DNA from 2 places in the Rossellomorea sp. FM04394 genome. Region 1 is predicted to be linked to the other one. Evidence: predicted binding sites of a transcription regulator. Region 1 holds the regulator's gene; the other holds the start of a gene.

Region 1 (3,427 bases):
GTAGTCGGTCCCAAGGGTTGGGCTGTTCGCCCATTAAAGCGGTACGCGAGCTGGGTTCAGAACGTCGTGAGACAGTTCGGTCCCTATCCGTCGTGGGCGCAGGAAATTTGAGAGGAGCTGTCCTTAGTACGAGAGGACCGGGATGGACGCACCGCTGGTGTACCAGTTGTCTTGCCAAAGGCATCGCTGGGTAGCTATGTGCGGAAGGGATAAGTGCTGAAAGCATCTAAGCATGAAGCCCCCCTCGAGATGAGATTTCCCATCACGTATGTGAGTAAGATCCCTAGAAGATGACTAGGTAGATAGGTCAGAGATGGAAGCATGGCGACATGTGGAGTTGACTGATACTAATCGATCGAGGACTTAACCACAAAGAGTCATTTTTAAATGAACAACATTGGTCGATATTCGGCTTTCTTGACATCAATTCTTTATCTAGTTTTGAAGGAACAACCCTTCAATTGAATATTCGTCTGGTGATAATGGCGAAGAGGTCACACCCGTTCCCATGCCGAACACGGAAGTTAAGCTCTTCAGCGCCGATGGTAGTTGGGGGATCTCCCCCTGTGAGAGTAGGACGTCGCCAGGCAAATGTGAAAAGAGTAACTCCAATGAGTTACTCTTTTTTTTGGTGTGATTGTTAAAATGGGTGTGCGATGAGTTTTTAAAAGATATTATTTGGTAAAATACGCAATCCCCCTCGAAAATGACGCAATTACCACAAACTTCTCAAAAACCACATTCATTTTACCAGTCAAAACACCAGTATTCGTCCTAATGAGAACACATTCACTATCTAACAAAGTGATTCTCCACACCCTTTACTAAGGAATAATCAATTCTTTCACCCAACCAAAACTTCTAATCCATCATTCCAGTAACCCACACCACATAACATCACAAATCAAAACCCACGTGAAACCAGTTCCACCAATTCCCCTCCAAGAAATTCACACCCACTCAATGCCCCATTTCCTGTTTTCTATCCAACAATCTCACAATTACACGTTTAAAACTTTCCTAAAACAGGAAAACTTCTAAGGTTAAACTTCATAATTGCAAAGATTAAAACGCAGTTGTATAATTATAGTCAAATATAGTCAAAGTCAAAATGAGGAGGAGGTTTGATGAGGAACATATCCGACATCATTGAACGTTATTTAAAGAATGTATTAGAACTGAGTGAAAGTGAGATAGTCGAGATTAAAAGAAGCGAGATCGCTGATAAGTTTCAATGTGTTCCTTCTCAAATTAATTATGTGATCAATACCCGCTTCACGATTGAAAGAGGGTATGTAGTAGAGAGTAAACGAGGTGGCGGGGGCTATATCAGGATTATGAAAGTAAAGGCCCACGATCAAGTTCATCTTATTGACCAGCTAGTGGCACTCATTACACAGACGATCAGCCAGAATACGGCAGCTGATATTGTTTTTCGTTTAGTAGAAGAGGATATCATTTCTGAACGGGAAGCAAAGATCATGCTCAGCGTGATGGATCGCTCGGTAATCATGGTAGATTTACCAGAACGGGATGTTTTGAGAGGAAGAATGCTCAGAGCCATGCTGGATTCTTTGAAGTACGAGTAAGTTTTGAGAGGTGAGTAGGATGATTTGTCAAGAGTGTAATGAAAGACCTGCAACCCTTCATTTTACCAAGGTGATAAATGGGGAAAAGACAGAGGTTCATTTATGCGAGCAATGCGCTCAGGATAAGGGTGAAATGTTTATGTTTGATTCTTCTTCCGGCTTCTCTGTGAACAATCTTTTGGCAGGTCTTCTTAATATAGCCCCTGCTATTAAGCAGGCAAAGGAAACGGAAATTCCCAAGTCAGAGGTTTTACAGTGTGAAAAGTGTAAGATGACCTTACAGCAATTTATTAATGTAGGACGATTTGGGTGTGCACATTGTTATGAGACGTTCAAGGATGAGCTGACTCCTCTATTAAAGCGTGTTCATAGTGGAAATGTGGAGCATCACGGGAAGGTACCGGAACGTATGGGCGGGGCGATTCATGTGAAGAAAAAAATTCAGCAGCTGAAGTCAGACCTGCAAACGATGATTGCGGATGAAGAGTTTGAAAAAGCAGCAGAAATACGAGACGAAATTCGCTCCCTGGAAAAAGATATTAAAAATGAGGGGGGAGATAAAGGATGAGCCTGGAAAGGTTTTTACAAAATGCCGTTAGTTCCTGGATGAATGAAGAGGGACCGAATTCGGATATTGTTCTCAGCTCACGGGTTCGCCTTGCAAGAAACCTGACAGACTTTCGTTTCTCCACTCTTTATTCTTCTGAGGAAGCAAAAGAAATCGTGGATCGTGTGAAGGATAAACTCTCTTTATACCCGAAGAAATTAGGTGAATTAGAATTTTTACCTACAAGTGAGATTCAGCCACTCCAAAAGAGGGTATTGATGGAGAAACACCTCATTAGTCCTAACTTGGCAGAGGACACGAACTATGGGGCTGTCCTTTTATCCGGTGAAGAAGATATTAGCATAATGGTAAACGAAGAGGACCATATTCGAATACAGTGTTTATATCCAGGCTTACAATTGAAGGAAGCATTACAAAGAGCGAATCAGATTGATGATTGGTTTGAAAGCGAATTTGATTTTGCTTTTGATGAGAAACATGGATATTTAACGACTTGTCCTACCAATGTAGGGACGGGGCTTAGAGCTTCTGTGATGATGCACCTGCCTGGTCTGATTTTAACCCAACAGTTGAATAGGATCATTCCTGCCATTAATCAATTAGGTCTGGTGGTAAGAGGGATTTATGGAGAAGGCAGCGAGGCGTTGGGAAACATTTTTCAGATTTCGAATCAAACGACACTAGGTAAGTCTGAGGAAGATATAGTGGAAGATTTATTGAGTGTTGTGAAACAGATCATCGATAAGGAACAATCGGCAAGGGACGCATTAGTAAAAACGTCTAACATACAATTAGAAGATAGGATATTTCGTTCACTTGGCGTTTTGGAGCACAGTCGGATCATCGAGTCCAAGGAAGCAGCGAAGTGTTTATCCGATGTCAGGCTTGGGATTGATTTAGGATACATCAAAGTCATATCTAAGAATATATTGAATGAACTAATGATTTTAACCCAACCGGGATTTTTACAACAATATTCTGGAGGTCCATTGAGACCAAATGAAAGAGATATAAGAAGGTCTTCTTTGATTAGGGAGCGAATTAAGTTAGATAAGGATACATGTGAGGAGGAAAAATAATATGATGTTTGGTCGATTTACAGAAAGAGCACAAAAGGTATTAGCGTTAGCTCAGGAAGAAGCGATTCGTTTAGCGCACAGTAATATTGGTACTGAACATATTTTATTGGGACTTGTCCGCGAGGGTGAAGGAATTGCCGCTAAAGCACTTACGGCGTTGGGACTGAGCCCTGAAAAGATTCAGAAAGAAG
Region 2 (3,427 bases), 1.4 Mb from region 1:
TGTGCTTTCTCAATTTCATCCAGCAGAATGACCGAATAGGGTTTCCGCCTGATTGCTTCTGTCAGCTGGCCTCCTTCTTCATATCCCACATATCCCGGTGGTGCTCCGATCAAGCGTGAAACTGCATGCTTTTCCATATATTCAGACATATCAATTCGGATCATCTGTTCCTCACTATCAAACAAAGTATGAGCAAGTGTCTTCGCAAGCTCCGTCTTACCTACCCCAGTAGGACCTAAGAAAATGAATGAACCAATCGGACGGTTCGGATCCTTAATACCTGCTCTAGCACGAATAACCGCATCACTCACCAATTGCACAGCCTCGTCCTGCCCGATCACCCGTTCATGAAGAATACGATCGAGCTTCAAAAGCTTCTCTCGTTCGCCTTCTACCAGCTTAGTGACCGGTATCCCTGTCCATCTTGCTACAATATTTGCCACTTCATCTTCCGTCACTTCTTCCCGCAGCAGGCGCCCTTCCTGTTCTTTCATCATTTCTTGTTCAACAGCAACAAGCTCTTTTTCCATAGCGGGAATCCTGCCGTGACGGAGCTCGGCAGCTTTATTCAGATCATAATCACTTTCTGCTTCTTCAAGCATTCGCCTGAGCTTCTCCAGTTCTTCCCGTTTCTCCTGAACAATCCCGATGCTCTCTTTCTCTTGCTCCCATTTTAACTTCATCACGGTTGCTTTTTCTTTCAGATTACTTAAATCTTCACGGATTCGATCGAGTCGTTCAAGGCTTGACGGATCCTTTTCCTTATTTAGAGCTGCTTCTTCGATTTCAAGCTGCATCACTTTACGTGTGACTTCATCCAATTCTGATGGCATAGAGTCAATTTCTGTACGGATCATTGCACAGGCCTCGTCGATTAAATCAATGGCTTTGTCCGGTAGGAAGCGGTCAGAAATGTAGCGGTCAGAAAGCTTGGAAGCTGCCACAATGGCCCGGTCATGGATGTTGACACCATGATGAATTTCAAAACGCTCCTTTAAGCCCCTTAAAATAGATATAGTATCTTCAACATTGGGCTCCTGCACGAGCACTTGTTGAAATCGCCTTTCCAAAGCCGGGTCCTTTTCAATGTACTTACGGTATTCATTGAGGGTCGTCGCACCTATACAATGCAGTTCTCCCCTCGCAAGCATCGGCTTTAGGATATTACCCGCATCCATTGCTCCTTCCGTCTTCCCTGCGCCCACAATCGTATGAAGTTCATCGATAAAAAGAAGAATGCGCCCCTCACTCTTTCTCACTTCCTGCAATACCGCCTTTAATCGTTCTTCAAACTCGCCCCTGAACTTAGCCCCTGCAACCAAAGAGCTCATATCCAATTCGAAGATGGTTTTATCCTTCAAGCCTTCCGGGACATCTTTTCTGACAATCCGCTGTGCGAGTCCTTCAATGATCGCAGTCTTACCGACTCCAGGCTCCCCTATAAGAACAGGATTATTTTTCGTTTTACGGGAAAGGATTCGGATCACGTGGCGGATTTCACTGTCCCTGCCTATGACTGGATCAATCCTTCCCGACTTTACATCCGCAACAAGATCCCTCCCATACTTTTTCAACGCTTCATATTTTACTTCAGGGTTCTGTGTGTTCACCTTGCTCCCTCCTCTGATCGATTCAATAATGTCCTTTAATTGTTTTTCTGTTAGATTATGTTTTGTTAAATATATCGTAATCGGGTGGTTCTTTTGGTTGAATAACCCAAGGGCAAGATGTTCCACCGAGATATAGTCATCTTCCCATTTAGCCTTTAAGGCATCACTATCTTGCATGAGCTGATGGATATCTCTTGCAAAAAACTGTCCATACTGCAGCCCTTTCCCCTCCACAGCAGGTATATCGTTTAATTTGTCATCAATCCATTTTCTTAGGCCGACTACGTCTACCCCTGCACCAACATAGATCGTGCTAAGAAAACTGTCATCTGATCCAAGGAGGGATTTCCACAAATGAAGCAGGGTGATATCTGTATGTAATTTTTCTTTGGCTGCCTCTCCTGCAAAAACCAATCCTTCTTGAATGCTGTGAGTCATATTATCAAATTTCATCGTGCTTCACCTCACACTTTGACCTTTATTGACCTTTGTATCTATTATATCCTTTTCAATATAAAAGGAAAAGAAAAAGGAACAGGGAGTGCCTCCGATTGGCGTCACCATTCTTATTTAATAGTGAGCTGTCGACGCGACATCCTTGTTCCTTATGGGGTTAAGGTTTTCTCATATACGTCCAAAGACGATTATGGTTGGAGTTTTCAGGAAATCGGTCTCCCGCTTTTAAGCGTAGTTTTTGCGGATTTTTCACCATGCTTCCAGTTTCACCAATTTCTATATACTCTCCATTATTAGGTGCTTTTTCTCCAGCTTTGAATTGTCGTGACTGTCCCATTCTTACCCCTCCTTTTCGAAGCGATGCTTCCTTACTATTTTTCTACAAGGCCGGTCATTCATGCATGCCAGATGAAGGATATCAGAATGCTTTATATGATAAACAAGTTACGGTTCGGTTAACATTTGGAAAAAGTCTTTACAGTCTTTCCCTTTATGGTGTTAAATTAAAAACTGTGGAGAAAAAAAGCTTGGAGGATACACAATGGATTTTTATCTGATTATGAAATACTTATTTTTAGGGATTTTTCAGGGGTTTACTGAACCAATCCCGATTTCATCCAGTGGTCACTTACTATTGGCCCAGCATTTTCTTGGAATTAAGGATGCTACCCTAACATTTGAAATCCTGGTTAATACGGCTTCATTAGTGGCTGTACTCATTATTTACCGTGAAGATATCATGCGACTGATCGTGAATGGCTTAGGCTATTTCAAACATAAAACACCTGAAACGAAACGTGATTTTCATTTCATTGTTTACTTATTGATTGGTACAATCCCTGCCGGGGTGATTGGTGTATTATTCGGTGACGTGATTGAGGAACATTTAACATCTGTCATCACAGTAGGAATTACACTTATTATTACAGGTATTGCCCTATGGCTGATCCGCAACCTTCGAGGAAGAAAAAATGATGGTGACCTAAATGTTAAAGACGCCATCATCATCGGTCTTGCCCAGGCAGTAGCCCTGATTCCTGGAATCAGCCGTTCAGGTGCAACCATCGTAGCTGCAATGGCTAGTGGAATGAAGGCTGAAACGGCATTACGTTTCTCTTTCCTCCTCTATATTCCTGTAAGTGTAGGGGTGATGGTATTCGGAATAAGCGATCTTATTGAGGATCCGAACCTCGCTTCAATGGCCATCCCTTACTTAGTTGCGTTCATCGCATCACTTATTGCTTCCTACTTCTCATTAAAGTGGTTCATGAATATCATGGCTAAAGGAAACCTGAAATATTTCGCCATTTATTGTGCCGTTGTCGGTGCTGCTGTATTGATTTTCGCTTAAATCCCTTCTA

What was found. Region 1 encodes CtsR, which represses protease genes until heat stress. Its sites were predicted from a motif close to ATGGTCAATAAAGGTCAAACA; they were not measured.
Region 2: the regulator CtsR is predicted to act here: its motif matches at 2,079-2,099, upstream of clpB (ATP-dependent chaperone ClpB).

The regions. Positions count from the first base shown of each region.
Region 1 covers NZ_CP168654.1:108,100-111,526, forward strand. Annotated here, with positions in the region: rRNA gene ACCB35_RS00560 (23S ribosomal RNA) at 1-371, shown strand, start outside; rRNA gene rrf (5S ribosomal RNA) at 473-589, shown strand; gene ACCB35_RS00570 (CtsR family transcriptional regulator) at 1,128-1,589, shown strand; gene ACCB35_RS00575 (UvrB/UvrC motif-containing protein) at 1,609-2,157, shown strand; gene ACCB35_RS00580 (protein arginine kinase) at 2,154-3,236, shown strand; gene clpC (ATP-dependent protease ATP-binding subunit ClpC) at 3,238-3,427, shown strand, end outside.
Region 2 covers NZ_CP168654.1:1,521,843-1,525,269, reverse strand. Annotated here, with positions in the region: gene clpB (ATP-dependent chaperone ClpB) at 1-2,063, opposite strand, end outside; gene ACCB35_RS07635 (YjzC family protein) at 2,224-2,403, opposite strand; gene ACCB35_RS07630 (undecaprenyl-diphosphate phosphatase) at 2,608-3,417, shown strand.